One region of the Solibacillus sp. FSL W7-1464 genome, then DNA from elsewhere that is predicted to be linked to it. Evidence: riboswitches for the same ligand, from Rfam matches in the RefSeq annotation. Region 1 holds a riboswitch; the other holds the start of a gene.
The links. A riboswitch is a leader RNA that binds a small molecule or an ion and turns the genes downstream of it on or off. The one in region 1 is predicted to bind cobalamin.
Positions count from the first base shown of each region.

Region 2: linked by a shared signal. The riboswitch ahead of MKZ25_RS05810 (hypothetical protein) and the one ahead of cobJ (precorrin-3B C(17)-methyltransferase) in region 1 are both predicted to bind cobalamin.

Region 1 is NZ_JBBORC010000001.1:1,589,153-1,605,746, reverse strand. Features, by position in the region: gene cobA (uroporphyrinogen-III C-methyltransferase) at 1-483, opposite strand, end outside; gene MKZ25_RS07645 (precorrin-2 dehydrogenase/sirohydrochlorin ferrochelatase family protein) at 480-1,112, opposite strand; gene MKZ25_RS07640 (cobyrinate a,c-diamide synthase) at 1,109-2,467, opposite strand; gene MKZ25_RS07635 (cobalt-precorrin 5A hydrolase) at 2,464-3,603, opposite strand; gene cobM (precorrin-4 C(11)-methyltransferase) at 3,596-4,378, opposite strand; gene cobI (precorrin-2 C(20)-methyltransferase) at 4,378-5,082, opposite strand; gene cbiE (precorrin-6y C5,15-methyltransferase (decarboxylating) subunit CbiE) at 5,079-6,275, opposite strand; gene MKZ25_RS07615 (cobalt-precorrin-5B (C(1))-methyltransferase) at 6,250-7,386, opposite strand; gene MKZ25_RS07610 (precorrin-8X methylmutase) at 7,361-8,026, opposite strand; gene cobK (precorrin-6A reductase) at 8,038-8,796, opposite strand; gene cobJ (precorrin-3B C(17)-methyltransferase) at 8,805-10,466, opposite strand; cobalamin riboswitch at 10,609-10,795, opposite strand; cobalamin riboswitch at 11,202-11,378, shown strand; gene MKZ25_RS07595 (energy-coupling factor ABC transporter permease) at 11,502-12,245, shown strand; gene MKZ25_RS07590 (energy-coupling factor ABC transporter substrate-binding protein) at 12,247-12,534, shown strand; gene cbiQ (cobalt ECF transporter T component CbiQ) at 12,521-13,300, shown strand; gene MKZ25_RS07580 (energy-coupling factor ABC transporter ATP-binding protein) at 13,311-14,150, shown strand; gene MKZ25_RS07575 (hypothetical protein) at 14,168-14,299, shown strand; gene MKZ25_RS07570 (hypothetical protein) at 14,598-14,729, opposite strand; partial or broken gene MKZ25_RS07565 (5-methyltetrahydropteroyltriglutamate--homocysteine S-methyltransferase) at 15,022-15,249, opposite strand; gene MKZ25_RS07560 (MFS transporter) at 15,257-16,453, opposite strand.
Region 2 is NZ_JBBORC010000001.1:1,220,013-1,236,606, forward strand. Features, by position in the region: gene MKZ25_RS05745 (Nif3-like dinuclear metal center hexameric protein) at 1-645, shown strand, start outside; gene MKZ25_RS05750 (4-hydroxy-3-methylbut-2-enyl diphosphate reductase) at 740-1,708, opposite strand; gene MKZ25_RS05755 (DUF1450 domain-containing protein) at 1,905-2,183, shown strand; gene vrrA (VrrA/YqfQ family protein) at 2,320-2,850, opposite strand; gene MKZ25_RS05765 (DEAD/DEAH box helicase) at 3,009-4,319, shown strand; gene MKZ25_RS05770 (deoxyribonuclease IV) at 4,388-5,275, shown strand; gene dacB (D-alanyl-D-alanine carboxypeptidase/D-alanyl-D-alanine endopeptidase) at 5,402-6,820, shown strand; gene MKZ25_RS05780 (pyroglutamyl-peptidase I) at 6,834-7,457, shown strand; gene MKZ25_RS05785 (hypothetical protein) at 7,568-7,777, shown strand; gene MKZ25_RS05790 (isopropylmalate synthase) at 7,934-8,167, opposite strand; gene MKZ25_RS05795 (metal ABC transporter ATP-binding protein) at 8,278-9,024, shown strand; gene MKZ25_RS05800 (metal ABC transporter permease) at 9,040-9,906, shown strand; gene MKZ25_RS05805 (Fur family transcriptional regulator) at 9,903-10,313, shown strand; cobalamin riboswitch at 10,377-10,558, shown strand; gene MKZ25_RS05810 (hypothetical protein) at 10,719-11,276, shown strand; gene MKZ25_RS05815 (ABC transporter substrate-binding protein) at 11,266-12,219, shown strand; gene MKZ25_RS05820 (bifunctional adenosylcobinamide kinase/adenosylcobinamide-phosphate guanylyltransferase) at 12,290-12,832, shown strand; gene cobS (adenosylcobinamide-GDP ribazoletransferase) at 12,845-13,618, shown strand; gene MKZ25_RS05830 (histidine phosphatase family protein) at 13,591-14,196, shown strand; gene MKZ25_RS05835 (bifunctional adenosylcobinamide kinase/adenosylcobinamide-phosphate guanylyltransferase) at 14,139-14,567, shown strand; gene MKZ25_RS05840 (ECF transporter S component) at 14,554-15,048, shown strand; gene MKZ25_RS05845 (hypothetical protein) at 15,045-15,725, shown strand; gene MKZ25_RS05850 (branched-chain amino acid aminotransferase) at 15,857-16,594, shown strand, end outside.

The sequences.
Region 1 (16,594 bases):
GAGACTTGCCCAGCTTAAAAAGTCCTGCCCCTTTTCTTCACGGCCATGTCCGGTTACAATAGCAAAGCTTGTTGCATAATCACGATGTGTAACAGGTATTCCTGCATATGCCGGTGCCGCTATTCCTGCTGTTATCCCTGGAACGATTTCAAATTCAATGTTTTCGTTGCGAAGAATTGCTGCTTCTTCTGCGCCTCGTCCAAAGACGAATGGATCGCCACCTTTTAGACGGACAACCCGCTTGTTCTGCTGTGCTTTTTCAACTAGCACCCGATGAATTTCATCTTGTATCAGGCCATGCTTTCCCGGTTCTTTTCCACAATAAATTAATTCGCAATGGGCTGTTGCGTGTTTTAAAATTTCGGGGTTTACTAATCTGTCATATAAAATGACATCAGCTATCTGAATGCATTCTAAAGCACGTATTGTCAGTAATTTCGGATCACCCGGTCCAGCGCCAACTATATAAACAAATCCACTCAATTGATTTCTCCCGCTTCAATCTGACGTATAAACTGTGCACACTTTTCCTTATTCTTTTGCTGAATCCAAACCAGTATTTCAGGTTCGAGTAATTGAGCAAGCACCGTTTTTTTTGCATCGCCTTCATAATTTTTAAGAATAAGTAAACGGGCTTTCTTTAAAAATGCAATATAATCTGCATAACTTTCATCGTATTGTTCCTCTAAGTCTGCTTTTACTTTTCTAGTAAGCGCCGGACTCGCGCCAGTTGTCGACACCGTTACAACAAAATCTCCACGACGGACAACAGCAGGGTTCATAAAATCCATACGGCCTAAAGCATCTGCACGATTTAATAATTGCCAATGCTGTGTCGCTTCTTCCACAGCATCATTTACCGCTTCGTCATTAGTTGCCGCAAAAATGAGGGCTGCATCGTCTAAATCAGCCGGTTCAAAAAGTTTTTGTTTCCACACTGCTCTGCCTTCATCAAAATATATTTTTAACTTATCCATTACTGTCGGACTGACAACGGTAATCTGGGCATTCGTAGGTATTAATGCTTCCACTTTTTGACGGGCTACATGGCCTCCACCGACGATTACCACTTTTTTAAAATCTATATTGACCATTAACGGAAAATAATTCATGCTCTTACCTCCAAACAAGCTGCAAGCCAATTTTTCACGAGTTGTGGATTGGATGCGAAATGAAAATGTGTATAACCAGCGACTAGATTACCTTGTGAATAACCTTCCTGTTTCGCTCCAAAGCGTCCTTTTGTAAAATAAGCAGGTATTTCATGGTTTCCTTCGTATACGGAATAATGGAATTCATGACCTTTGGCAAGCTCCTGTTCACCAATTAAAAAGTTGCCTTCCACACCGGTAATTTCTCTGTAGCCTAACGCCGCTAACTTATCTTGCATACGAACGATCCCCGGAATGACACCTAGCATTTTGTAGCCATTTCCTTCACGGTTGAAAATTTCTTCAGTTAAATACATGAAGCCGCCACATTCTGCAAGTGTTGGAATTCCCTTATCAATTGCTTGTTTTATCGAATTTTTTGCCTGTTGATTTTGAGCAAGCTGCTCTGCAAATTCTTCAGGGAACCCTCCGCCAATATATAAACCTTGTGCCTGTTCAGGAACCGGCTCATTTTCAAGAGGCGAGAAGAAATGCAGTTTTGCACCGTATGCTTTAAGTAATTCAAAATTTTCTTCATAATAGAAGTTAAATGCTGCATCTTTTGCAACAGCCAAATGAATTTCTTGCGTATTTCCTTGTATTTCGAAAATCTTTGAAGTTTGCTCCAATTCGGTCGCTTTTGTGACTTGTAGCAATAAATCCAGATCAACAGTTGCTTCAATAGCAGCTGCAAGCTCATCGAAATACGGATCGAGCTCTCCTCGTTCAATAGCCGGTACTAAACCTAAATGACGGCTCGGCAACGCTGGTACCGCACCTTTTTGCAGGTAGCCGAGAACGGGGATGTTACATTCATGTTCAATCGCTGTTTTAATAATTTCAAAGTGACTTTTACTCCCAAGCTGATTGGCAATAACCCCCACAATATTGGCATTCTTATCCAACTGCTGGAATCCTTTTACTATAGCAGCGACGCTTCGGGCCATACTTGCTGCGTTAACAATTAAAATTACCGGACTGTCAGTAATTTCACTAATATGTGCGGCCGATCCTTCATTCGATAATGGTGACTTCCCGTCATAAAATCCCATGACACCTTCAATAATAGACACATCTGAATCTATGCTGTTTCTTGCGACAATTGTACGGACAACATCTTCTGACATCATAAAACTGTCAATATTGCGTGAAGACCGTTTCGTTACAGCTGTATGATACGTCGGATCGATATAATCCGGACCACTTTTAAATCCTTGAACAGTTAGGCCGCGCTTCATCAGTGCACGCATAATACCGATCGTAAATGTCGTTTTTCCAACGCCACTTCCTGTACCGGCTAATACAAATCGATTCATCCGGTTACCTCCTCTTCAAATGTAATCCGGGAAACGGAAATGGTTACATTGCCGCTTTTCTTTTTTTCCAATAACCAGTCCGTCGCATTGGCACACCGTAATGCTGCGGGTTCACTGACACCGTAAGCCCCTGTATATTTAAAGACCGTTTCAGATGGATTTTGCAGCGGCATTTCATTTAGCTCTGCCGGTGTATACGTTATAAACTGCCAGTTGTTTCTAGCCGTTACTTGCAGGAAACCTTGCTCGTCTTTTTTCAAATCGATTGTGGCGATTGCTTTGACACTTTTTTTGCTCAGCTTTAGTTCTGCAAGCGTTTCATCAATTAGTTGTTCAATTTCTTCTGCAGATGTTCCGCGATTACAGCCCATTCCCAAAACAATTGACTTTGGTCGATAAATTACACCGTTTTCAAGTAACACTTCTTCCTCTTTTCCGATAATACGATCGGTAATGAGCAATGTAGCATGTGGTTTTGCAGCAATTGCTTCCTCTGTTGTCCGGTAAATTTTCAAAGTATCAGGCATCGGTGTTTCATGCAGCCACCATCTTTTTTCACCGGTTTCCTGAACAATCGCAACCTGCTCCTCATTCACTACTGAAGCACTGACAGGCGTCAGTTTTTCTTCACTGTCCCAAACCCATCCGTACCGTGCGCCAAATAAATCAACCGCGATGGTTTTTTGAACATCGGATGCTGTAGTTACAATCGGAGTCGCATTGATTGCTTGTGCAAACTCATTTGTCAGGGCATTCGCACCCCCAATATGTCCGGATAAAACACTCACGACATATTGTCCTTTATCGTCAACAACGAGAACACCCGGATCTTTCTTTTTATCTACTAAAATCGGGGCAATCATCCGAACGACTGCACCGAGGGAAATAATCAGAATCATCGACTTATATGCTTTAAATAATGCAGGGAGCAACAGGCGCACCGTCCCGTCAAATAATTGAATATTTTTTTCAGCCTCGTCGCCCTGCTCAAATTTCTTCATATAATATACATCGACATATGGAAACTTCTCCGCATACTTTCGCGCATTCGCCGCACCATGCTTTGTAATGGCTACAAGTGCATAAGGTTTTGTCACGCGAACGTCCGGTATTTCCCCTTCTCGTAAATTAATCATCGACTTTCACACCTTTACGGAAACCATGTGTAAATGTAGCATCATACAGTTTTGAACGGTAATCTTTTTCATGAATGTTCGGATCAAGTGCCCAGCCGGCTAAAATCATCGCATGTTTGCGAATGCCATTTGTCCGCATCGCTTCATCCAGTTCAGCAATTGTCGTGCGAACGATTTTTTGATCTGGCCATGAAGCCCGCTGAATAACGGCAACCGGTGTATCGTCCGACCAGCCCGCAGCCTGTAGTTCTTTTGTAATCTTTTTCGTTAATGTGGCACTTAAAAACATTGCAATTGTGCAATGATGGCTTGCCAATGCTTGCAGTTTTTCACGCTCAGGTACCGGTGTACGTCCTTCTGCTCGTGTTAAGATCAAAGTTTGCGTTAAATCAGGAACCGTTAGTTCTGCTCCTACGGCTGCAGCGGCAGCAAATACAGAACTTACACCTGGAACAACGTCATAGCCAATATTATGGTTCTTTAACAATGCAACTTGTTCCATTGTTGCCCCGTACATTGCCGGGTCACCCGTATGTAAACGCACAACCATTTTTCCCGAATTGACACGTTCGACGATGCAATCAACCATCTCTTGTAAATGCATACCTGCTGTACGGATCACTTCTGCATCCGCACGGGCTTCGGCAACTAGAGTTTCACTAACTAAAGAATCTGTATACATGACAACATCCGCTTGTTGAAGCAGTTTAAGACCTTTCACAGTAATTAAATCCGGGTCGCCGGGTCCTGCACCTATAATCCAAATTTTCTTCATTATTTTCGCACCACCATACAAGATAAATAATTGAGCTCAGCTCCACGTAATTCATTCGTTTTCCAAATAATTTCTTCATCTGAAGTTACTTTTGTCACAACATACGTTTTTTCAAGTAAGTTCATTTCTTCAAGTAAATCCAGCATAACTTCTAATACTTTCGCTACTTTAATGAACACAATCCCGTCATGGGTCTCAATAACACGACGCATCTCTGCCATATCCGAAGTTGCCGGAATCATTGCTACATGGTCATCGCCGTCTGCCAATGGGATTCCTAAACGATTGGCAGTTCCATTAAATGAAGATATACCCGCAATAGATTTCATCGGGACATCGGGATGCATTTCCTTCATTAAGTTCATCAAGTGTATATATGTACTAAAAAGCATCGGGTCGCCTTCCGTTACAAAAGCAACATCTCGGCCTTCTTTCAAGTGTGCATAAATTTTCTCTGCGGATTTAGACCATGCTTCCTGCAACGTTTTCTCGTCCTTCGTCATCGGAAATACAAGTCCAAGCATTTCCTTTTCTGCCGGATTAACGTACACATCAATTATTCGTTGAGCATACGATTTACTGCCGCGTAATTTTTGAGGATAGGCAATTACCGGGCATTCTTTCAACATTCGAAAAGCTTTTACTGTGATAAGTTCAGGATCTCCAGGTCCAACACCTAATCCGATTAATGTACCGATTGTCATAATTCCAACCCTTTCTGTGCTGTTACGATAAAAATTGGATTTAACGGTTCAAAACGCGTTAAATTTAAAATTGGCTTACTTTTTGAGATTTGTGCCTGCAGTACAGAAACATCACAGTTGAACTTTTTAAAATGCCCCATAGCTTCTGCCAAGTTTTCAATAGTCGCGATGTTCATAACAATGCGGCCACTTGGCTTTAATCGATCGACGCATAGTTGCAGTAACTGCTCCATATTGCCGCCGTTTCCACCAATGAAAATGGCGTCCGGATCAGGAAATTCTTCTAATCTTTCTGGTGCTTTTCCTAAAACAGCTGTAAAGTCAGTTCGATGAATTTGTTGATTTTGAAGACAATTTTCCAAATCTGCTTCATTTTTTTCAATCGCAAAAACTTGACCTTCCCGGGCTATTTTCGACATTTCGATAGCAACTGATCCTGTGCATGTCCCAATGTCCCATGCTGTACTTGCTTCTTTTAATTGCAGTGCTTGTAAACAAAGAACTCGAATTTCCTTTTTTGTGATAAGCCCTTTATCCGGTTTTCGCTGAATAAACTTGTCATCATCAATACCGATTGACGCACGCTCAACAGCTTCACGCTGTTTTAAAATAACGACATTCAATGGTGAAAATTCGGCATTCTCCATTTCATCTAATGAAAGATGACGACATCGTTCAGTTGGACCTTCCAAGTTTTCTGCTACAAACGCATCGTATTCGGTCATGCCGTACGCTTTTAAATAGCGGGCAAGTGCATTCGGTGAATTTTCTTCATCGGTCAATATCGCTATTTTTTTTCGGCCATCGATTTTTTGGGCGAGTCCTTTCATTGACCGGCCATGAACACTCGTTAAATAAGCATCGTGCCAGCTTTCCTGCATCTTTGTGAAAGCTAATTGAACAGAGCTTGCATATGGGTAAATTTCTAATGGGAGCTTCTTCGCCAAAACTCCCCCTAATCCGTAAAACAACGGGTCACCCGATACTAAAATAACGATATTTCTTTTTTCTGCATGCAGCTTTTCCACGAGTCGTGAGAGTCCGCCTTTTATAATGATTTTTTCTCCAGTGAATTCCGGAAAAAAGTCAAGATGACGTTCACCACCAACAAGTACTTCACTTGAATTGATCCAAGCGATATATTGGGGTAGTAAACTTGCCGGACCGTTATCCCCGATACCAATCATTTTCATCCAATTGTTCAATATTCTCAGCCTTTCCCAGCATGTCCCCGTTCATGGCATACAGCGATGTGGAGACACGTAATTTCGCTTTCGTATGATCCAGTGCAAAGTAACAGCAGTTTTTACAAAGCGCTTCAAAGAATTGGTCATTTTCCTGCATGATGTCCCCTACTTGTGATGCCGTATTCGCCTGTAATATTTGCTCGATTATTTCTGAATCAGCTCCAGCTTTTTTCGCGATTTCAGCCAAAAACGGGAAACTGATCGGTGCACTTTTTGAATGTACCATCATGACACCCTGTGCTACCTTAGAAAATTTCCCCATCATCCCGACAAGCGATACTTGGGGAATCTCTTTACGAGCGATATGCTTTAATGTAAAACCGACGAAATCCCCCATCTCTATAAATGCTTCTTCCGGTAAATGCGGATATTGCTTCATCGCATATTTTTCACTGCGTCCCCCGGTTGTAATGACTAGATGGTCGCAGCCCGCTTCTTTTGCAACACTAATCGCCTGCACGATACTCGCCATATAGGCTGAACTTGAAAAAGGTACGACCGTTCCGCGCGTACCTAATATAGAAATTCCGCCCAGTATACCAAGTCTTGCATTTAACGTCTTTTTCGCAATTTCTTCCCCGTCCGGAACAGAAATGATCACTTCGATTCCTTTGTCAATCTGGAAAAGTTGAATCGCTTCTTCGACAACACCATGGAGCATTTTTCTCGGAACAGGGTTAATTGCCGCTTCTCCGACAGGGACGGGCAGTCCTGCTTTTGTTACACGACCAACACCGATTCCTCCATCTAAGTGAACACCGCTTTTCTCTATAAAACGAACCGTACTTTGAATGCGTGCTTTATGTGTCGCATCCGGATCATCACCGGCATCCTTAATCGTTTCACACATCACTTCATTGTCCTTTACTGCAAAAGATGCCACTGTAAATGTTGCATCTTTTCCTACAGGTAAATGAATTGTTACATGTTCAGGAACTTCTCCGGTCACAAGTGCGTACAAGGCAGCCTTTGTCATCGCAGTTGCACAAGCTCCTGTTGTATAGCCGTGACGCATTTCCGACGGATCTTTTTTATTTCGTTTCTTTTGCTCGTTCATCTGCCATGATTGAGATGGCATTTAATGCTGCGACGGTTACAGTACTGCCACCTTTTCTTCCTACATTCGTAATAAACGGAATTCCTTCTAAAATCGCTAATTCCGCTTTCGATTCTGCTGCCGAAACGAACCCAACAGGCATCCCGATAATTAAATCCGGCTTTGCAAGACCTTCTTTAATCAGGCGAATTAATTCAAGTAAAGCTGTCGGGGCATTACCGATTGCATAAATCCCGCCTTCTTGTAGTTGAGTCGCCTTTTGCATCGAAATAATCGCACGAGTTGTTCCAAGTTTTTTTGCTTCGATCGATACATCTTCATCTGCGATATAACAATGTAAATCCCCGCCATGTTTTTGGAAACGTTTACGGCCTGAACCACTTTCAATCATTTGTACATCTGCTACAACATGGCGTCCTGCCAATATCGACTGAATGCCCGCTTCAATGGCATCTTCCGTAAAAATCATGCTGCGCCCCAATTCGAAGTCTGCCGAAGCATGGATAACGCGGCGAACGACAAGCCATTGTTCGTCCGTAAATGGATGTTCGCCCATTTCTTCTTTAATCATCGCAAAACTGTAATCATAAATTTTGTCCGGATCTACCGTTAGTGGTACGAAATCTGTATTGAAATTCATATTTGCCATTGTTATTTGCCTCCTAATTTTTCAAACACTTTCTCGAATGAAGTGCATAAGTTTTCATATTGTATTTTTGGTCGCTTAATTAAAATGACAGGAATTCCAAGCTCTAAAGCCGCATCCATCTTCTCGTCTACCGAGCCGACTTTCCCGCTTTCCTTTGTAATAATAAATGTTGTGCTGAACTGTTCGTATAGCGCTTTATTCAATTCTTTAGAAAACGGTCCTTGAATTGCGATAATATCGCGCTGCTTCACACCAAGTGCATCGCATTTATCCATATTCTCTTTATTTGGCAGCATCCGGCAGACAAGACGAATATTTTCGTTATGTAATAATTGCTCCGTAAAAACTGCGAGCGTTTTACTGCCTGTCGTCAACATAATTGTTCCTGAATGTGCGGATGCAGCAATTGCCGCTTCTTTATATGTTTCCACTTCCGTAACGAGCGGATGTACGTAGCTTTGTTGGGGACGTTCATATCGAATATAGGGTATACCAGTTATATTCGCAGCAGCCATCGCTGTTTTAGAAGCCTCTTCTGCATACGGATGACTTGCATCTACAACCGTTGTTACATGTCGTTCTTCGATCAGTTCCTTCATTTGCTGTTCTGTTAAGCGACCGACATGATAAGGAACATTCGCATCCTTTAGACTCGCAGCAGCAGAATCCGTAACAACAGTCGCCACCAAATCATAGCCAGCTTGCATTATTTGAATCGCCAGCTCTCTCGCATCACTTGTTCCTGCTAAAAATAAAATCATCGTTTCACCTAATCTCCACACGGGGCTTCTTCCACTTTAATTTTGCAAGACATATCAACATAATTGAAATTCAATATTTTCTTCACACGTTTGAAATATTTGAAGAAACGTTCATTTGGATGTGCATTCTCTTTATAGTCCGCCACAATATCGGTTAGTAATGGAATTAGTTGTTCAGGATTCAGACCTTCAAGGACCGGTTGCGCGGCATGAGCTGTTCGTCCTACTGGCTTGGAACCGATAAACAAATCGAACTTTTTCTTGCGGTAAACAATACCGATATCATCAAAAACCGCTCGATAACATGCCATACCGCATCCATTAAAACCGACGTGAAGCTCTTTCGGCATTTTAATGCCACCGAGCGTTTCCATGACCTGTTCCGCATATGGAATGGATTCCGCTTTTTCGCCGTAACAGAAATCACATGCCTTGACGATTACTACGTCGCCGACAGGTTGAACAAGTAAGCCCGTTTGTTCTACCGTTTCTACAATTCTTTGAGGTGAATCAGTAGGTACCTTCAACACGAGGCGGTGATCAGGCGTATACTCCATCGTACCGCGTTCTCCTACAACCTCTGCCAATGTAATCATTTGTGCTGGTGTAATCATTTTATTGGCAACACCTGGTGATACAGCAAATTCAAATATGGATTCCACTTCTTGCTGTACTAAAAAAGGATTTTCTTCAACTTTTACAGCTGACGTTTCTTTATGTACGAGCGCTAATGCTTCATTTGCAAGCTGTAATGCGGTTGTTTTAACAGCTGCTGGTTCAACTATTTTTTTCTCGATAGCTTCAATTTTTTCATACCCGGTCTTTGCTTCACCCGTTTCCTGATCCAATGCCCAAGGTTCCGCTTCCTTTTTCAAACGTTGGTGCGGTTTTAATAGTTGTTTTTCTTCCCCTAACGTATACTTACGCTGATAACCACGGGGTGTAATGATTTTATTATCATAGTAAAATGTCGAGGAATTCCCTACGACTACCGTTGTCAGCATTCCGATATCATATTCCAGCATCTCCTCTAATGTAGTTAATACAATATCCTGTGTATCCCGGTAGGCAGCTTTTACTAATCCGACAGGTGTATCCGGAGAACGATACTTAAGCAAAATACGCTGTGCTTCAACAATTTGTCTCGTGCGTCTGCCAGATTTCGGATTGTAGAACGCAACGACAAAGTCTGCCATTGCAGCTGCCTCAATCCGTTTTTCGATTACTGTCCACGGTGTTAAATGGTCACTTAAACTAATTGTGCATGAATCATGCATAACCGGAGCGCCAAGTAGACTTGCACAGGAGTTAATCGCAGATATACCCGGAACAACTTCTACTTCAATGCCTTCTTTTGCAGTCCAGCCCTTTTCGATTAATACTTCATATACGAGCCCCGCCATCCCGTAAACACCCGCATCCCCACTGGAAATAACGGCAACAATATGGCCGGCTTCAGCTTGTTTTACAGCTTCTTGTGCACGTGAAACTTCTTCCGTCATTCCCGTACTGACAATGGTTTTCGCTGTCACTAAATGCTCAATCAGTTCTACATACGTTTTGTAGCCCATAATGTGATCACTTTGCTGTAGCGCATCGACTGCACGTTTTGTTATATGTTCCCGATCTCCAGGACCGAAGCCTACAACAAAGATTTTTCCCTTTTGCATGTAAACACCCTCCGTATAAGAAATAAAAAATGCCCGTACCTCTTGTCAGAAAGAGGTACGGGCATGTGAAATTAATACTAAAAAAGTATAAAAAAACACAAAAACAATTACTTGTTTCGCCTATACTTCTCCCTCCGAAAAGTAAGTATCGTTTAAATAAGCAGGTTTCCTGGCTTAAGCTTCCTTTTACTTTCACTTCTTCCCATCATTACGACAGTGATTTATTGTGATTTCATCAGCTATTACAGTAGCGGGGGCTGCATTAGTCTTTCACTAATTTCCCTTTTACCTTACAAAATTCTGTAAGCACTTATTCAAATTGCAAATTATTAAATTATTATAAAAATAAAAATAACATAGTCTACTAAAAAATGATAGGGTAATTATTATCTCAATAAGCTTATTTAGCATAAGTGAAGTGTTTATTATTCGTTTATTAGGTGTTTTGTACATAAATTTACTATCTAACTAATCAAAAGTTGTTTAATTTCAATTATTTACTTTATTATTTTCTTGTCTCTTACCATTAAGCTTTTTATCAATAACCACTGCCAATACATTGATACTTGAACCTTCTACAATTACTTTTTAAAAGAAAATTGATATTCAAGAGAATTCTATACACAAACGAGGATAAATAAAATTTTCATTATCCAATTCAACACAGAATAGTTAAAGTATTTAAAAATATTTAGTGACAAGTAAAAATACAAGTGATATTATTTCTCACATGGTGAAAATTGAATAATTTTTGGTGCTTTTTAAGCTTAATAGGGAAACCGGTGCAAATCCGGTACTGTCCCGCAACTGTAACTCGGAGTATTACATAACACGTCACTGCATTTTATGTGGGAAGGCATGTCAATTACGTTGAAGAGAAGTCAGGATACCTGCCAAAAATGACTGATTCAGACCTACGAGGATAGGTGCGTGAAAATAAGCAGTTAATGCTTATTTTTTGTTATGCACTTTTACTCTAAAAAGTGTATTTTTTTATGCACTTTTTTCATCAAAATTGAAAAAAGGAGTAAAAACATGAAACAATTATTACCAAAACTTGCTTACTTCGGTATCGTTCTGTTATTTATGCCAAAGCAAGCATATGCCATGCACATTATGGAGGGATTTTTACCAATCGGATGGGCTATTTTCTGGTTTGCACTATGCTTACCATTCTTGGTGAAGGGACTACAAGTAATTCGTTTGGTTGTTAAGGAAAATCCGGAAAGCAAACTACTACTCGCCCTATCAGGTGCTTTTACATTCGTACTGTCTGCTTTAAAAATCCCATCGGTTACAGGTAGCTGTTCTCATCCTACTGGTGTTGGATTAGGCTCGATTTTATTCGGACCATTTGTGATGAGCGTCTTAGGATCCATCGTCCTATTATTCCAATCCATTCTTCTTGCCCATGGAGGACTTACAACATTAGGTGCGAATATTTTCTCAATGGCGATTGTCGGTCCTTTTATAGCTGTTGGTGTTTTCAAACTATCGACAAAATGGGGATTATCATTTAGTGTAGCTGTATTTTTAGCGGCAATGCTTGGTGATTTAGGTACATATGTAATGACATCTGTTCAGTTGGCATTAGCTTTCCCTTCTGAAGTAGGCGGTATTTTAGGGTCATTCCAGAAATTTGCGAGCATCTTTGCATTAACACAAATTCCACTTGCAATTAGTGAGGGGTTATTAACGGTTATGATTATGAACTTCTTACAAAAGTATAATATGAGAGAATTAGTTCAACTACGTATATTAAAGGCAAAGGAGAGCTAATATGTTTAAGAAAAATTTACTATTACTTCTAGGCGTGATTGTTTTAGCGCTATTACCGATACTATTTTTACAGGATGCGGAATTTGGCGGTGCCGATGGTGAGGCAGAAGAAGCCATCACTGAAATCGCAGCAGATTATGAACCTTGGTTTAGTGCTCTATGGGAGCCACCAAGCGGAGAAATCGAAAGTCTTTTATTTGTTCTACAAGGCGTGATTGGTGCATTAATTATCGGTTACTTCATTGGCTACATGCGTGGGAAACATACAAAAGACCATGCTAAACATTGATTTTATTGCCAGCCATAATGCATTACTAAAGATTTCAGCAAGCCAAAAAATGACGTTCAGCTTAATTACTTTATTGTTTGTCACATTATTACGAAATAACAGTTTTTCCGTTTGGACACTGCTCTTCATGAGCGGTGCCATTATATTTTACGCAAAAGTCCCATTGAAAACATATATTACATTATTACTTGCACCAATCGGTTTTGTTTTAGCAGGAGTGTTTGCTATTGTTTTATCCATCACATTTACACAGCCGATTCCAGCATCAGCACTATGGCATAGTTCAGTTTTTACGATGCAGTTCTTTATTTTACCGAGCGACATACTTCGAGCAATAACTATCTTTTGTACAGCGGTTAGTGCAACAAGCTGCTTATATTTCTTAATTTTAACTACACCAATGTTTGAAATCAGCCCGGTCCTTGCACGATTAAAAGTGCCTACAATTGTGATTGAATTAATCGAGTTGATGTATCGCTTTATTTTTTTATTTTTACGGACTGTTATGCAGCTTTATACGGCACAGCATGCTCGTTTAGGTTATCGTTCATATAAAAAAAGTTTTCAATCATTAAGCCTACTGATTAGTGCACTATTTCGGACAATTTTTTTCCGCTATCAAGCCATGTCAGATGCAATGGCTGCACGGAATATTGAGCAATTCATTCTCCCCCAGCATTTCACAACTATAAAAACGTGGGACATGAAATTCACATGCATGGCACTGATTTTTACTATGATAAGTATCGCCATACTTGTAATATAAGGAGTTTTTTATGACAGAAAGCTATTTTACTTTTAATCATGTATCTTTTCGATACAGTGATGGTACCGAGGCATTAAAAGACATTTCTTTATCGATTCCAAAGGGCAAAAAGGTCGCGATTCTAGGTGAAAACGGCTCGGGTAAATCAACTTTTTTTAAATTACTTATTGGACTTGAAAAGCCAACTAGTGGTGAGATTTACTTTTTAAGTGAGCCTTTAAATTATAGAAAAAAACAATTAATCCACCTGCGTGAGCAAGTTGGTTTTATTTTTCAAGAAGCAGAGAATCAATTATTTGCTTCTACTGTAAAACAGGATATTTTATATGGTCCCATTAATTTAAAATGGCCACATGAAAAGATTGAGCGTCATGTGGCAAACGCGATTCAATTAACGGAATTATATGATTTAACTGAACGCCCGATTCACTTCTTGAGCGGTGGACAAAAAAAACGTGTGACGATTGCAGGTGTGTATGCAATGGACCCTAAAATTTATATTTTAGACGAGCCAACGAGTAGTTTAGATTTCTATTTTTCTAATCAACTCACGACATATCTAAATGAACTTCAAAATGAAGAACGCACGTTTTTGTATTCCACACACCAAGTCAATTTAATTTATGAATGGGCGGAATACTTTATCGTTTTTCATAAAGGACAGATATTATATTCGGGGCAACGAGATGCACTATTTTCAGATGACAAACTGTTGGAGACTGCCCATATTGAAAAGCCTTGGCTTGTTCAATGCTATGAAAATATGATGGGGGAAGGTCTTATTCAAGTTCAGAAAACACTCCCCCGCTCTATGAAAGATTTGTTGAGCCTCTTAAAAAATAATTCTTAATATTGAGGAGAATTTCGATGAAAAATGAATTACAGCAATCTTTAGAACCCCAGGATAACATGCTTCTACTAGAGGATAATTTCGATGATGATCCAGAAACTTGCTTTATACAATTTATAACAAATATTGAAAATGATAATTTAAAATAGATTTAGAATTGAGTTCCCTATTTTGTATTCAATTAATTAAAATGACGAAATTGTAATTAAGATAAAACAAGCTGACGTCGGTGACTCCTAAATTCCATTCAATAATAATCTTAAATGTTAATAACCTGTGAATACTTACTTTGCTATTAGAATAAATGTACTTATTGATTCCAATTTCCACATAATAATTTATTCAGCCCCATTGCAAAATAAGGTGGAATTTTATAAAATATCTCTTTCCTATTCTGCACTAAAAAAGTGTTTAGAAATAATTATTCTAAACACTAAGTACCATAATCTAATTATGTGAATTTTGACTTTCTAATGCAGAGCTATCATAAGCAATTAAGGTTATATTAAATTTTTCCTCTAGCTGTTTTATTTCTTTGAGCTGCTCATCATTTAGTTCAGCGAATTTTGTTTCACCCAAAATAATCACATCCTTTTCACTAATACTAATTTAAGTGTAGGAAATTATTTATTATTTATACTTTGATATTTCGAATGGAACTGACGGTATTAACACTATTATCCACATTATCCAAATTCCGATATTCTATCAGGGAATACACTCGCTTATTGGTTGGGATAGGCATGATTTAATATCGGCATTATCAAAACAATTCACTTTATGTAAATGACTAATAGTCTTGCCCTCTATTCACAGCTTTAATTTTTAAAAAAGAGCAAAGCAACAATTGCTGCTTTGCGCTTTGTTATTATTAGATAGAAACAACTTCTTTTCTAAGCTCTAGTGCCGCTGCCACCATGTTCTTGAGAGACGTAACTGTTTCTGTTTCCTGACGTGTTTTCAACCCACAATCAGGATTAACCCAAAATTGTTCTTTTGGAATAACAGCTAAACTTTCCTGTAAAATAGCATTCATTTCTTCAACACTTGGAATACGTGGACTATGAATATCATAAACACCTAAACCAATACCTAACAATAAAGATCTAGTTGGTATTATTGAATTCGTAACGTCTGTATTTGAGCATAGTTATAATTCCAACAATAGGTCCAATCGCTAATATTGTAAAGACCCACTCCCAACCAACTATTCTCTGAATAATAGGGATTAGATTTATAGAGAATATTGTAAATAGGAAACCGATACACATTTGAAAAGTAAGCGCTGTACCTACATACTCCTCTTCAGCTATTTCTGATACAGCTGCAGAAAATTGAGCGGAATCAGCTATAATGGATATCCCCCAAATAATCGAAATTAATAAAGTTAACAAAACAAATTGACCAAATGTAAAACCTATTATGATTGAACAACTTGCACTGATCAACATTGAAATAATCGTTAAATTTGCTCTCCCGATTTTATCTGAAATTATTCCACCAATCACACAACCGATGCCTCCTGCAATTCCAATTGAAATAAAAGATGACAGTCCAATCACCCAATGAGGAATTTCTGGTGAGTGGGTTGAAAAACTAGCAGACATAAATACGGGAAGCCATGTCCACATCGCATACAGTTCCCACATATGGCCGAAGTAACCGTAGTTCGCAAGCATTATTGGTTTATTCTTTATCACTTTTTTTAATATTTTTAAAGAGAAGGGCAATCTTATGGATTTTACTGGGGCATCTTCTAAAATAAACGAAACAACAAAGGCTGATAATAAAGCCAATACTGAGCTGCAAATAATTACGAATTTCCAACTTAATGAAGAAATGAATATTACAATAAAATGCGGTAATGATGATCCTAATGTTAATGCAGCAATTAAGATTCCGATCGCCAACCCACGTTTTTTTGGAAACCATTCTGATAACATTTTAACAGCGATTGGGTAAATACCAGCGAGTGTTATTCCAGTTAATACCCTTAGTAGAATTCCGATAAAACTAGAATTGACAAAAATTAATAAGGCATTTAATATTGCACCTAAAAATGCCGAAATTGCAAAAACCTTTCGTGCATTGAAACGGTCAGCAATCCCAAAATAAGCACTAAATAATGCACCTATAACGAAGCCTATAGGGACAGAAGCCGAAAGCCAAGCCTCCGAATTGGAGCTGAGATTCCAAATGTCCATTAGATTTGGTGCAATAACTGAAGCACTGTACCATAAGCTTAAAGCACACAACTCTGATAATCCAATCCATATTAATGCTCTCCATGAACCTTGAATCATCCTATCCCCCCAAGTAAATTAGAAAAACGCACTCCGACTTGCTTCTTCTCGCCACCCTCCTCATCTCTTCGGTTCCATTATTTTATAATTTCGTGCTTTGATATTCAAATGTTGCGTAAAATTTTAAAAAGGTTTTTCACT
Region 2 (16,594 bases), 370 kb from region 1:
GGAGCAGGTCGTTTGGGCCACTATGAGGCGTGCAGCTATACATTGCAGGGGAAAGGCCGTTTCCGTGCCACAGAAGGAGCAGACCCGGCTGTAGGAGAAATCGGTGAGCTTCATATCGAGGAAGAGGAAAAGGTGGAAGTCGTGTTCCCGCAATCGATGAAAAATAAAATATTAAAGGCGATGCTGAACAACCACCCGTATGAAGAACCTGCATATGATCTGTTTACGATGGACGTAGACACAAATGAACAGGGGCTTGGCCGAATCGGCAAGCTGAAACAACCGATGACATTACGAGAGTTTGCAGAGTTTGTGAAAGTGCAGCTGGACGTGCCTTGCCTCCGTGCGGTTGGACCTTTGGATCGGGTTGTCCAGAAGGTTGCAGTTGTCGGGGGAGACGGCAATAAATATATCCGGGCTGCAAAATTTGCAGGGGCCGATGTATTTGTGACGGGAGATATCGGATTCCATATGGCTCAGGATGCAGAAGTGGATGGTTTAAGCATTGTTGATCCGGGCCACCATGTTGAAAAAGTCATGATTAAAGGCGTAGCGGAAAAAATGGCTTCTTTATGTGAGGATCAGAAATTGCCAGTAGAATTTATCCAATCAAAAATTAATACTGAGCCGTTCCAGTTTATTTAATCCGAAACAACAAAAATCTCAATTTTCTCCGAGGGAAGAAAATTGAGATTTTTTGTATTTATGAAATAAGCGGTTATGCTCCGCTTACTGGCTTTTAGTAAGGCATAATTTTTTCAACAGGTTTTGGTGCTTTAATCTTCGGCAGAATTTTATCCAAAGTTACGGAGCGTACAATTTCATGTGTTGCAGGATCGTTTTTATCGAACTTCTCCAAGAATGATAGGACTTCCTTAACGATTGGCGTCGGTGTTGAAGCACCTGCTGTTACTGCTACTGTTTCAACATTTTCCAGCCACTCGATCTGCAGCTCTGAAATATCCGAAATGCGGTAAGATGGCGTCCCGGCTATTTCTACCGATACTTGTGTCAGACGGTTCGAGTTGTTCGATTTTGGATCGCCGACAACGATTAATAAATCGGAAGCACCCGCTTGTTCAGCTACTGCTTCTTGGCGGACTTGTGTGGCCAGACAAATTTCTTTATGCACTTCGACATGCGGGAATTTTTCTTTTAAACTATCCATCAGGAAAGCAACATCCCATTGACTCATCGTCGTTTGGTTTGTTACAAGAATTTTTTCGTTTTCAAAAGACAGGTTATCGATATCTTTCATCGATTGGACTAGGTGAACATGGTCTGGTGCAACACCGATTGCGCCTTCTGGTTCAGGATGTCCCTTTTTACCGATGTAAATAATATCGTAGCCTTCCGCTGTTTTTTCACGGATTAGATCATGTGTCACCGTAACGTCCGGGCATGTCGCGTCAATTGATACGAGCCCTTTACGTCTGGCGATTTCGCGAATTTCAGGTGATACACCGTGTGCTGTGAAAATAACCGTGCCCTGCTCTACCTGTTCGATTATTTCTTTGCGATTTTCGCCATCAAGCGTAATGATGCCATCTTGTTCAAATGCATCTGTAACATGTTTATTGTGTACAATCATACCTAAAATGTAGATTGGTCTTGGTAATGTCGGATCAAGTGCGGCATTGCGTGCAATGACCATAGCGTCTACTACCCCATAGCAGTATCCACGCGGATTAATTTTTAAAACTTTCATTTATACGTAACTCCTTTCAAAGCCATGTAATTTCATTATATAGGACGTGTATGTTTAATTCAAAGTTCGCTTACTGAAATCTCTATGAAATTCGACGGAAATGGCGATATGTACCGAAATGATAGCTTAAGTACAGAATTTTGCGAACGTTTGCTATAATAGCAGAAATAAATAAAACGTAAAGCGGGGAAATGGAATGGCGTTTTCTTTTTTTAAGAGGAATAAAACGGTCGCTTTAAAAAATCAGGTAGAGTTTTGCATGACGAATTTATCGCTCGGTGCAGCGGATGTGTATGATGTGCTGCTGGAGCGCGACGATTTGGAAATAACGGAATCCGGCTGTACTTCAAACTGTGAAATTTGCGAATGTCATTTATTTGCGATTGTAAATGGGAATCTTATTAAATCAGAAAATGCGGAAACCCTATTACAGAACGTAGAAAATGAGCTGGAGGAGAATTCAGTCCTGTTTTAAGAGCTGGCCGGTAGATGTACGGGATAAAAAATGGACAATTTATAAAAATAGAAAGCTACTCCAGAATGCAAAAGAGAGAGGACTCGAGGTAAATTGTCGAATCTGCACCCAGTTGCTTGGGGTAGCTTTTATGGTGTTATTCAAAAGGCGGCTGAAATATTTTCGGTAATGATGGTTTTGATGTAATTTTCTCTTCAACCGGTTCTTGTTCTTGTCGGTTGCCTCGCTGATTGCCTCTTTCTCTCATTCTTTCTCTTGGTCTTTCTTGTGGCATCGAAACAGTGGAAGACTCCAGCGGGTCCGATGTATCTTTAAATCCTTTGTATAAACGCCATAAAGCCGGCAGATTTTTAAACATTGGGGCCGCCTGCTGAATATAAGGCGTGAATTTTTGGGCATTATTAAATAAAGAGTTTGCTCCTGACAAAAAACCTTCAAGTTTCGGTACATTTCCTGCAACTGCTCCTGCTCCAGGCATAGGTGCTTGAGGCGGAATAGGCATTTGATTCATAAACTGACCAGCTCCAGGTATTGGACCTATCCCAGGAATCGGACCTGCCCCTGATGCCGGACCTCGCATCATGTATGGTGCATACATTGGAAAGCGTGGTGCAACCGGCATTTGATTCATCATTGCTTGAGGTTGGAAGTAATAAGGTGGGCGCATAATAGACTCCTTTCTAAAAATCGACATGATATTACAATTTTCTTTCATAAATTCGTCTCAACTGTTTGACGTTGAAACTATTTACCGTTATGATATGCAGATGGTCACTTAAATGTACGAATTATGGTACAATAGGAAAGATGTAAGGAGGTACGTGAATGTCAAAATATACTGATTATCAATTCAAGCCATTTTTGCAGGACGCCATTGCAAAGCTTGGATTTACAGAGCCGACACCCATTCAAAAAGAAATGATTCCACTCGTATTAAAAGGTAAGAGTGCAATCGGACAAGCTCATACAGGTACAGGAAAAACACATAGTTTTTTATTGCCAATCGTAGAGCGTATCGTAGAAGAAAATCAAGAAGTACAGGCGGTTATTACATCGCCTACGCGTGAGCTGGCACAACAAATTTTTGATGCATTAAACCAGCTGGTTGAAGGAACGGAAATTTCAACTAAATTATTTATCGGCGGTACGGACAAACAACGTACAATCGATCGTTTAAAAACACAGCCGCAAATCGTTGTAGGCACACCGGGTCGTATTAAGGACTTGGTAAAAGAAAATGCATTGCTCGTACACACTGCTCCGATTTTAGTTGTCGATGAAGCAGATTTGGCATTTGACATGGGCTTCATTGAGGATATTGACGGTTTTGCGTCGCATATGCCGGAAAAGCTTGAAATGTTCGTTTTCTCAGCGACAATTCCTGAAAAATTAAAACCATTCTTGAAGAAATACATGGATTCACCGATTCATATTCATATGAATGACAAACGTCCGGTAGCGGAAGGCATTGATTTTGTATTAGTACCTGTACGTTCGAAAGCGCGTAATACACGATTACTTGAAGTAATTAAAGGAATTAACCCATTCTTGGCGGTTATTTTCTGTAATACACGTAAAAATGCAGAATCTGTAGCGAGCTTTTTAGCAGAACAAGGTATCCGTGCAGGACAAATCCACGGCGATTTAAGCCCGCGTGACCGTAAAAAAATGATGAAGCAAGTACGTGATCTTGAGTTCCAATATATTGTAGCGACAGATTTAGCTGCACGTGGTATTGATATTCAAGGAATTTCGCATGTCATTAACTATGAAATTCCGGAAGATCTTGAATTCTTCATTCACCGTGTTGGCCGTACAGCACGTGCCGGTTCTAAGGGAACAGCAATTACGTTGTACCAGCCGGAAGAGGAAGATGCAATTGTACGCATCGAAAAAATGGGCATACCATTTGTACAAAAAGATATTAAAAATGGCGAATGGTCTGATTTAAAAGACCGTCACCAACGTGCAAACCGTAAAGGTGAGCGTAAAGAAGATGAAATCGATGCGAAAGCCAAAGCCCTCGTACGTAAGCCGAAGAAAGTAAAGCCAGGCTATAAACGTAATATGAAGTGGGAAATGGAAAAAGTGAAAAAACGCGAACGCCGTATTAAAGCGCGCCGCAACAATAGATAATTTTACAAGGGGCTGCCTAGAAATATACTTCTATGCAGCCTGTTGTTCGTTAAATGGAGGAAAGTAGAATGTTATTAGGTTCACATGTTTCAATGAGCGGAAAAAAAATGCTGCTAGGTGCCAGTGAAGAAGCATTAAGCTATGGTGCCAATACTTTTATGATCTATACGGGCGCACCTCAAAATACGCGTAGAAAGCCGATTGAAGAGCTGAATATTATGAAGGGGCTGCTCCATATGAAAGAAAACGGGCTATCCAACATTGTTGTCCATGCACCTTATATTATTAATTTGGGAAATACGACAAAGCCGGAAACGTTCGAGCTTGGCGTAAACTTTCTGCAGGAAGAAATTAAACGTACAGCTGCACTTGAAGCGACACAAATCGTGCTGCATCCGGGTGCTCATGTCGGTGCAGGGGTTGATGCGGGTATTGAGCGCATTGTAGAAGGTTTGAATGAAGTGCTGACTCAGGACTACCCGGTACAGATTGCACTCGAAACAATGGCCGGCAAAGGCACTGAAATCGGCCGTACATTTGAAGAGTTGGCACGCATTATCGATGGGGTGACAAACAATGAGCGCCTGTCGATCTGTATGGACACTTGCCATATCCATGATGCTGGCTACGACGTTGTAGGTGACTTTGACGGTGTGTTAAATGAATTCGACAAAACAATCGGATTGGACCGTTTAAAAGTGCTGCACATCAATGATTCGAAAAATGTGCGCGGTGCTGCTAAAGACCGTCATGAAAATATCGGTTTTGGCGAAATCGGTTTTGAGGCGATACATTATATCGTCCATCATCCACAGCTGATGCATTTGCCGAAAATACTGGAAACACCATTTGTCGGTCCGGATGCTAAAAATAAAAAAGCGCCATATTTACACGAAATTGCGATGCTTCGCAACAGTGAATTCCAGCCAGCATTAATTGATGCACTGCGCGAATAATAAAAACAAGGAAAACATACTTTGCATAAATTTGATGCAAAGTATGTTTTTTTGCTTTTTTTATGTCATAATTTGTTATAATAAGTTAACTGTAAATTAGCAATATTCAAAAGGAGGAATCAGCTGATGAGAAAAATAATTCAGCTCGTCATTTTATTTGCATTATTCTTTTCATTGCCTATTCAAAGTTTTGCATCGGTCAATAGTACCGTAACAACACATTTAGGGAAAAATAATGCAGCTGTGACGGTTCGTGACGCAGAGACCGGTAAAATCGTTTATTCGCAAAATGGGGACAAGCTGATGCGGCCAGCTTCGAATATGAAGTTAGTTTCCGGGGCTGCAGCATTGGAAATGTTAGGAGAGGATTACCGTTTTAAAACAGATTTATATATCGATGGCCTTATCGTCAACGGTACATTGAACGGGAATGTGTACATAAAAGGAAGCGGCGACCCTACATTGACAAGGGAAGACTTTATCGAGTTTTCCGACATCTTGATGAAGAATGGCATTCGCACGATCAATGGTCACTTAATCGGCGATGATAAGGCGTTTTCCGGCAGTACATTGCCGCCCGGTGTCATAAAATCAGATGAGACTTATTACTTCGGAGCACGTACTTCCGCCATTACGATGTCGCCGAACAACGACTTTGATGCAAGCACGATTATTATTACTGCTAGCCCGGGTAAAGTCGGTGCAAAACCGAGCTTTACGATCTATCCTAATTCAAGCGGTATGGTCATTTCCAATCAGGCTAAAACGGTCAAAAAAGGGAGTGCCAATACAGTAACGATCAAGCGTGCATACAACACAAACCGCATCATCATTTCAGGCAATCTTCCGCAGGGCAGCAGCAAAAAGGAATGGGTAACATTGCAGGACCCTTCGAAAAATACAATGGATGCCATCAAGCAGACGCTGAAAGGCAAAGGGTTGAAATTTGTGAAAAGTTCACAGCTGAAAATCGGGAAAGTTCCGCAAGATGCAACACTGCTTTATACAAATGAATCCCGTACATTAGCGGCCATTTTCCCGGCGTTTATGAAGCTGAGCAACAACAGTATCGCTGATATTCTTGTAAAAACGATGGGCAAGGAGCAGTTAGGGGAAGGCAGCACGACTAAAGGGGTCACGTTATTAAAAAAATATAGTGAATCATTGGATATCCCAGTTAGTAACTGGCGTTTTACTGATGGCTCGGGACTGTCCAATTCAAACCGTGTCACATCAAACGGACTTTCGCAGCTGCTGTTCAAAGTTCAAGAGGAACCTTATTTTGATACATTTTTTGATTCATTGCCAGTCGCCGGCAATAAAGATCGCATGGTCGGCGGGACACTAAAAAGCCGTCTGACAAGCAGTGGGCTGCAAAATAGAATCTATGCAAAAACCGGGTATATTCCGAATGTATATACATTATCAGGATATATGAAGGGCCAAAGTGGAAAACAATATATTTTCTCGATCTTACTGGAAAACAAATCGAGTGGAAATGTATACATTGACCGTACAATGGCAGCGCTTGTAAAAAACTTATAAAGGGGCAGAACAGATGGAGAAATTACTTTTAACAGGATTTGAACCGTTTTTATCAAATCCGATCAATCCTACAATGGAAGTCGTGCAGGCACTGAACGGAAAAACGACCGGCCAGTTTGAAATTGTTGGTCATGTCCTATCTGTTGACTTCGCAAAAGCACCGGAACAATTTATGGCACTGGTCGAAGAAGTAAAGCCGACGATTATCATTTCATTAGGGTTAGCGTCGGGCATTACAAAAATTTCTCCGGAACGTGTTGCATTGAATGTAAAGGATGGAGAAAAGGACAATGCGGGGAATGCGTTTGAAGATGCACCGATCAAAGAAGACGGGGATGTTGCGTATTTGTCGACATTGCCGATCCGCAAAATCGTCAACCGATTAAATACTGCAGGTTATCCGACGGCAATATCGAATTCAGCAGGAACGTATTTATGCAATAATATAATGTATGAAGGCTTGTACTATGCTGCGAAGAATGAAGCGATTCGAGCTACAGGATTTATCCACATCCCTGCATCATTCGAGCTGGCGATTGAGCACGGCCGAATTCCAGGCTGGTCAATGCGGGATCTGACAGCGGCCATTGAACTGGCAATCGAAGTTTGTGTAGAAAATGTGGAGCTGGCACGATAGGAATTTAAGTTATATCTTTTGAAGTTACGCAAAGTGGTTAGCTGAAGTAATCCCTATTTTCCCTTACCATTAAAATAAACACAATATAATATCTTAAAAGGGGTAAATTAATGGCAGTATTTAAAGCGCAAGGCGTAGTAACAAGTGAAACGGACAAGGGCGTCTATAAGGACATGGCAAGCGTAAGGGTGTACCTTCAAAAAAAGGATATGACCATGCGTATTAAGTTTTACGATTTAGAAACAGTGCATTATATACCTAAAGACAGTAAAATGTACAATGATTTAATGCGAGACTTATTTAGCAACGAAATGGAATAAGGTTACAATTTGTCACAATGTCAATAAAGCATTGAAAGTAATGAAAAAAGTAAGAATAAAAAATCAGCCGTGTTGCGGCTGATTTTTGCTTTATATGGGAGATAATTTTACGGGTTTTACAAAAGTGTGTACACGAAAATTCCGATTAATAATAAATTACAATCCGACGAGCTTCATCAACTTTTTATAGCGTTTATCCCCAAGCAGCTTCTGAATTTTTTGTAATACCTCTTTTGGAATGCCGGTCAGAGCCCAGCTGATATTGGCATGCTTCAAAATTTTTTGCAGCTTCTGAATTTCTTCCAGGCTCAATTCAAGCCCCTGCTGTTTTGCAAAATCCTGTAGCTGGCTGTCATTCATTCCTTTTAGGTTATCAAACCACTGTAGCATTTGAATTGTCTCCATCCTCTCAAGTTTATTCCCTTTACATGAACAAAAAACTGCATTATACTAACATGATGTAAATCGTAATGATTTTGAATTAGAAAGAAGCGAACGAAATGAAAAAACCATTGATTGAATTGAAGGATGTTTCCTTTCAATATGAATACACGCAAGCACTGAAGAATATTTCGCTACGTGTCAATGAAGGCGACTTTTTGGCGTTGATCGGACAAAACGGTTCCGGTAAATCGACACTTTTGAAATTGATTTTAGGACTGTTGAAGCCCATGTCAGGGGAAATTAAATTATTTGGCGAACAGGCAAGCCATTTTAAACACCGCGAATGGATTGGCTATGTCTCGCAAAAATCCAATGCCTTTAACTCGGGGTTTCCTGCAACGGTCGAAGAAGTCGTGAAAAGCGGTCTATCGCAAAAGGTCGGACTTTTTAAACGCTATCCAAAAGATGCGGACTTTTTAGTAAAAGGTGCTTTAAAAGATGTCGGCATGGAGAAATTTCTGAAACGGAATATTGGACAGCTTTCCGGCGGGCAGCAGCAACGTGTGTTCATCGCTCGTGCATTAGTGTCCGATCCGAAGCTCCTTATTTTGGATGAACCAACAGTCGGCATTGACCGCGAAAATGTGCAGGCATTCTATGATATGCTCGCACATTTGAATAAGCATCACAATATGACAATGATTTTAGTTACACACGATGTGGACACGGTTTCGGATCGGGTCAGTCATGTCGCATGCTTAAATCAGTCGATCCATTTCCATGGATACAAAAATGATTTTGATACGATTTCGGAAGAACAGATTGCTAGCTGGAACGGCCACTCTGTTCGAAAGATTCATTAAGAGGAGCAGGCCGTTATGATAGAAGCTATATTAAACTATGAATTTTTACAAAATGCCTTTTTCTCAGGGCTTGTTATTGGAGTCATCGCACCACTATTAGGTGTATTTATCGTAGTAAGACGTTTATCGCTCATTGCGGATGCACTGTCGCATGTTACACTGGCGGGGATTGCCGGGAGCCTGTACTTGAGCCAATCGTTTGCAGCGTTGGCATTGCTGAATCCGATTTATTTAGGGATTATCGCATCTGTAAGTGGTTCGATTTTAATTGAACGATTACGCCGACTATATAAACATTATGAAGAACTTGCGATACCGATTATTATGTCGGGCGGAATCGGTGTGAGTGCCATTTTAATTTCACTTGCAAGCGGATTTAATACCGATTTAATGAGCTATTTATTCGGTTCTGTATCTGCTGTATCGCGCCAGGATTTATATGTTGTACTGGCAATTGCAGTCGTTGTCGTATTATTTTTAGTCCTGTTTTTTAAAGAGCTTTTCGTCTTGTCGTTCGATGAGGAATATGCGAAAGCGAGCGGTTTACCTGCGAAGTGGATTCACTTATTGTTTATGATTGTTGTCGCTCTCGTTATCGCAGCAAGTATGCGTATTGTCGGAATTCTGCTTGTTTCAAGCTTAATGACATTACCGGTAGCTGCAGCGATGCGACTGGCTCGCGGCTTTAAAGAAGCAATTATTTTAGCGATTGTATTTGGAGAGCTGGCCGTAGTAATCGGACTCATTTCTGCATTTTACCTGAACTTGGCACCTGGTGGAACAATTGTTGTTACCTCCATTTTGATCTTGCTGTTCGTAATTTTAATTAAAAAACTTGTTTTGAAATTCACAATTAAATCGGAAGGGGAAGAACTACTGTGAATGCAACGCGCGCGTGGGAAATATTAAAGGAAAATGGCTATAAAAAAACGGATAAACGAGAGTTGATTTTGGATATGTTTGCAGCTACAGAAAAGTATTTGACTGCCCGTGACTTGTTATCAGTATTGAAAAAGGATTTCCCCGGGATGAGTTTCGATACAATTTACCGTAACTTGGCAACTTTCGTGGAGCTTGATATTTTAGAAGAAACAGAATTAAACGGTGAGCGAAATTTCCGTATGCACTGTGAGTCGGATCACCATCACCACCACTTTATTTGCAGTGATTGCGGGAATGTAAAGGAACTGTCTGTTTGCCCGATGGAAATGCTCGGTGAAAAGCTGCCGGGTTATGCTGTTGAGGCGCATAAATTTGAGATTTACGGCAAATGTCCGGAATGTTTATAGTAAACTGAAAATATTTTATTTGCATAATAATATTATTATGCTAAAGTGATAAAGACAAATTGAATAAATTTGCAGGAAAAAGATGCATGATGCATAAATGGGAATTCGGTGTAAATCCGAAGCTATATCCGTAACTGTAAGCGTTGATGAAAATAAGTGTGATACCACTGCTAAACTAGCGGGAAGGTACTTATGAGTAAAGTGAAACGCAGAGCCAGGAGACCAATCTTTTTCTTATCGTAACATCCCTCTTCGGAATTAAAGAGAATGTACGGCAGTCACTGATCGAATGAGCATCGTTTTACACTCTTTTTTGATTATTGAAGCCATCCATTTTCTTGGGTGGCTTTTTTTTCGTACACTCGGTAATTTCGGCGGGGCACTACTTGAAGTGAGGAGAATTTTATGAAAAAGGATATCCGTTATTCCTGCTATCCGTTTATGCGGGAAAAATCAAGCTGCGTCGATTATGAAATTCGAACCGACTCTTTAACAACCCGCATCGGTACAGTCTTTCCAACATTAGTCGATGATGCATCCGGTCAAGTCGTCTTGGAAGACTTAAGGAGGATACAACCGTTAGCCTATCATGCCAATGGTTCTGTCCGTGGCAAATTGGCCATTACATCTGAGGATTTACAATGGCTAAGCGATCGATACGATTTTTATGTAGGTGAAGTCGGAGAAACGATTCAGCAGTTTGTTCTGCCACAAGGAATCGAAAGTGCAGCAAGACTGCATATTTGCCGCAGTGAGGCAAAAAAGTCTTACAGAGCATTACATAAAGTAAGTGAAGAAAGAGAAGTGGATGAAATTCTGTTCGATTTTCTCGGGCTGCTTGCCAATGTGTTTTTTGTCATGGCGGTCTATATGAATCAGCAGCATCAACAAGAGGAAATTCCATTTATCTCAAAATCCTATCCAACGAAAAAGAAAAAAGGAGTTACAACAAATGAAATTTAATAACAAATGGGTCGTTGCTTTCGCGGCAACATTATTACTGGCAGCATGTGGATCAGATGAGGAAAAAACAGATGGCAATGCGGAAAAAGAAACACAGACTGCATCGAAAAATGAAGGAGCACCCTATACAGTTGTAGATGACCGTGGTGTGGAAGTAACATTCGATGAAGTACCGGAAACGATTATTTCCCTACAGCCGAGCAATACAGAAATTTTGTTTGAGCTGGGTGTCGGTGAACAAATTGTCGGGGCAACAGAATATGATACATATCCGGAAGCCGCACAAAAAATCGAGCGTGTGTCGACTTCTACTGTCATCAATGCAGAGCGAATTCTGGAATTAGATCCGGATGTCGTTATAGCTTATACAATTGGGGAGGAAGCACAAATTGCCCAATTGGAAGATGCGGGTCTTAAAGTATTTGTAATTGCTTCGGCGGCGACATTTGATGATGTTTATTCGGATATTATCCAGCTGTCGGAAGTAATGGGTGTGGACGATAAAGGTGAAAAAGTTGTAGCGGACATTAAAGCGCAAATCGAAACAGTACAGGAAAAAACAGCAACACTTGATACGAAGAAAAAAGCCTATTATGAAGTGTCACCAGCTCCGAATCTTTGGACTACCGGCAGCAGTACGTTCCAGCAGGAAATAATGGATCACGCAAATGTTGAAAATATTTTTGCGGATCAGAAGAGCTGGATCAGTGTAACGGAAGAAGATATCATTACACGTAACCCTGAAATTATCATTACACCTGCAACATATATGGAAAATGCGGTCGAAGAAATTTTAGGACGTACAGGCTGGGAGAAAATACAGGCAGTCACAGACAAGGCAGTTTATTTAGTGGATGGGGATATTATGTCCCGACCTGGACCGCGTATTGGTGAAGCGGTAGAAATTATGGCACAATCAGTATACCCGGAACTGTTTAAATAAGTATAGAATAGAAGGACATGCCTTAGTTTCGGCATGTTCTTTTTACATATAAGGACGAGGAGGTAGCCGATTGATCTTTATAACGGGTGGTGTACGAAGCGGGAAAAGTGCTTTTGCAGAAAAATACGCAAGGCAGTTAGGTGAAGAGAAGACGCTCTACTATGTTGCGACAGGCGTATCCTTTGATGAGGAAATGAAAAAACGGATTATCCGCCATCAGCTGGACCGTGATAGTCAGAACATCAACTGGAACACAGTGGAAATGCAAGTCGAAGTTCCACCAGCTATTCAAGAATTAAATAATGATACAGTTGTGCTTTTTGAATGTGTGACAACATGGCTTTCGAATGTACTTTATACATATGAACAAAGGAATGAAAATAGCGAATATATTGATAATTGTATCGGATCGCTGCAAAAGCAATTGCTAACTTGGCGTAAGCAGGGTGCTACAATTATAGTTGTATCAAATGAAGTGCTGGATGAACTCCCATCACAATATGGGGAAGTAAATTTATATCGTAAATTGTTGGGTGAGCTTCATCAATGGATTGTCCAAAAAAGTGATGAAGCATATGAAGTACAATTTCAGCTTGTACAGCGGTGGAAGTAAGGAGGAAACAAGTTGAAAAATAGTTGTAGCGGTTTTTTATTAGCGTGGCAATTTTTTTCGGCAGTGCCGATTAAAAAACAGTTGGATATGAATGGCAAGTCGGTTACATGGATGTATGGTTTTTTGCCGATTGTTGGATTGCTGATTGGATCAATAATTAGTAGTGGCGTATTTATACTATCTCGCTATAGTGAGATTTCGGACTTGTTATTGGCGATTTTGATTGTTATCGGGTTAATCGTCCTGACAGGGGGACTGCATTTAGACGGATGGATCGATATGAGCGATGCGTTCTTTTCCTATGGAGAAAAAGAGAAACGGCTGGAAATATTGGATGATCCGCGTACAGGCGCTTTTGGAGTTATTAGTGTTTTTTGCTTACTCGTATTAAAAATCGGTATTATTTATGAAATGCTGTTGCAGGGGCAATTTGAGATTGTGCCGTTTTTAATCTTTATTCCGTTTATCGCGAGAATGGGGATGCTGCTCTATTTTATAACGATGCAGCCAGCAAAGGAAAAAGGACTTGCTGCTTATTTTAAAGGGATCGTCATTCCAAATAAGCTTGCTGTTTTAATCGGCGTTCAAAGTTTCCTTGCATTTGTCTGCTGGTTTTACATCGGTGTTTTCAGCTTGTTTATTTTGGTCGTAGTAATGCTGATTGCCGTTGCAATATACCGGAATTGGTCAAAGAAATATTTTGGCGGAGTAACAGGTGATTTACTCGGTGCACTCGGTGAAGGTTTGGAGGTCGTTTTATGGCTGACGATATTACTGTGCATTTAATCAGGCATGAAAAAACGAAGGCGAATATGGAGCGTAAATATATTGGCTGGACAGATGAACCGATACAAAAAAAAGTCGTAGCCGAAATTGATCTGCAGCCTGCTATCGTTTATGGGAGCGATTTGCGGAGATGTCGTGAAACTGCACAATGCTATTTTCCTGATGCCGAATTTATCGCATCAAGGGATTTGCGTGAGCTGCATTTTGGGGACTTTGAAATGTGTACATATGAACAATTACAGCATAACGGAACATACCGGGCTTGGATTGATGACCCGCTTAACAATCCGATTCCAAACGGAGAAACTTTTCTTCAATTCCAGCAGCGTGTATTAAACGATTTTCGTGAAATTGTATATGAGAATAAAGAATATACGTTCATCGTACATGGTGGAGTGATTCGGTTATTACTCGCCGTATACGGGTTGGAGGAGCAATCCTTTCAGCAAACAGTGGCCAATCATCGTACGATTTATACACTTGGCTGGAATTCGGTAGATGAACTCATAGGAGGTGCGAGATGTACGTTATACTCGGAGGCGCACATAACGGTAAACGAAAATATGCAGAAAAACTGATTGAACAATTACCGGCAAAAGAATTGATGATTTGTGAAGGATACTTGCCAAAAGCGGAAAATATAAATAAAAACGAGCGCTACGTAATCACTGATTTTGAACAGATCATTTTACCGTATCTTCATGAATCCGAAGAACAGGCTGCCCGGCAGATTTACGAACAGATGATACAGATTGCCGAGCAGGCAGAACTGTTTTGTATTTGTACAGATACGAGCCGCGGTGTTGTACCGCTTGAAAAGGAAGCACGGTTGTTAAGAGATACTTGCGGTCGCCTTTACCAGAAGCTTTGTAATGAGGCCCGGACAGTTGTTCGTGTATGGTACGGCATCCCGCAAATTTTAAAAGGAGATTCTCATGGACAAGAGTAAATTACGTTTAATTATTTTAACAGCATTCATTGCCGCAATTTGCGTCATTGGCAGTTTTATAAAAGTACCGGTAGGAATCGTTGGAACAGCTGCACTCGATTCTGCTCCCGCTCTCATCAGTGCAATATTTCTACCGCCAGTTTTTGCAGGCGCGGCAGGAGCACTCGGTCATATCGCGACAGGTTTTACATCCGGTTTTCCGCTCGGCATTTTACATCTTTTAATTGCAGCGGAAATGTTTATTATCGTTGCGGTTTTTGCGATTATGCATCAAAAAGGGCATCATATTTTAAAATGGATATTTGTAATTATCGCAAATGGTGTCATTGCACCGATTCCATTTTATTTTATTATTTCTCCTGCATTTTACATCGGCTCAATTGCCTCATTAACAATTGCGACAGCTGTGAACTGTCTGATCGCAATACTTGTCATCCCTGTATTGAAAACGGTTGTGCAGCGAGTAGGGGTTAATGTATGAGAAATGCGATAGAAGTTAACGGGTTAGTCGTATCGATTGATAATTCGGGTTGTATCGGCACAAAAGAGCACGATATTGTACATGTACCGAATGAAATTACCGCTTATTTTACAGCGCGTACCGCTATTTTAGAGCAACTTTGCGCGGGTGCTGTCCCGGTTCAATTATTAATGGCCAATTTTTCAGGCGATGATGTTTGGACTGAATACGAGCAAGGTTTTAAAAAGGCATTTTCCGAAATGGGGCTTGTGATGCCACCTTTAATGGGCTCGAGTGAAACGAATTTCCAGTCGCTTCAGTCAGCTGTCTCTCTCACGATGCTAGGGAAAAAGCAATTCGAACAAAATACTAACGATTGCGAGTTTTATGTTGTCGGCGAACCGCTTGTCGGAAATGATGTGACAGAAAATCCACACAAAATAGCCCAGTTAGGTGAGTTGTACGAAGGACTGATCAACGGTATGATACAGGCAATATGGCCAACAGGTTCTAAAGGAGTTGGCGCAGAAATAATACGTTTTGCCGGAGAAAATTATACAGCAGATGTCGATTTCACCGGTTCTGCAGGTCCATCATGTGCGGTATTAGTTGCTGTAAAAAAAGAGTATGAAGAACTATTCAAAACGAACATGACAGCACCTGTTAGAAAACTTATAAAAAAAAATGATTGTAGATGAATTTGCTCGAAAACTGATGAAACTGCTAGAAAAAAATATTTTTTGACGGAAATTAAAAAATACTAAATTTTCTAAAAATAACATGGTATGATAAAGTGTATCAACTTAAAATTAGTTAAGGAGCATGAAATATGACAACATACCAAATTACAACTGAGTTATCAACAAATAGAAAAGAAAAAACACCTGCAGAACAGCTTGGTTTTGGTAAGATTTTTACTGACCATATGTTTGTTATGGATTATGAAGATGGAAAAGGATGGCATAATGCGACAATTACACCATATGCTCCGATTACATTAAGCCCTGCTGCAATGGTATTTCACTATGGACAAGCGGTATTTGAAGGTCTGAAAGCATATATGACAGAAGATGGAGAAGTCCAGTTATTCCGCCCGGACCGTAACTTCCAACGATTAAATTCTTCCAATGCACGTCTTTGCATTCCACCGATTGATGAAGACTTTGCTTTAGAAGCATTAAAAGAATTACTTCGAGTAGATCGCGAATGGGTTCCGACTTCACCAGGTACATCTCTTTATATTCGACCATTTATTATTGCAACAGAGAGCTATTTAGGTGTAAATCCTGCGAAAAGCTATAAATTTATGATTATCATGTCACCGGTTGGCTCTTATTATAAAGAAGGCATTAACCCGGTCAAAATTTTAGTGGAACAGCAATATGTTCGTGCCGTAGTTGGCGGTACCGGCGAAGCAAAAACAGCCGGCAACTATGCTTCAAGCCTAAAAGGTTCTGAAATTGCTGCCGAGCAAGGCTATTCTCAAACATTATGGCTGGACGGCAAGGAAAATAAATACGTAGAAGAAGTGGGCAGTATGAACATCTTCTTTAAAATTTCAGGAAAA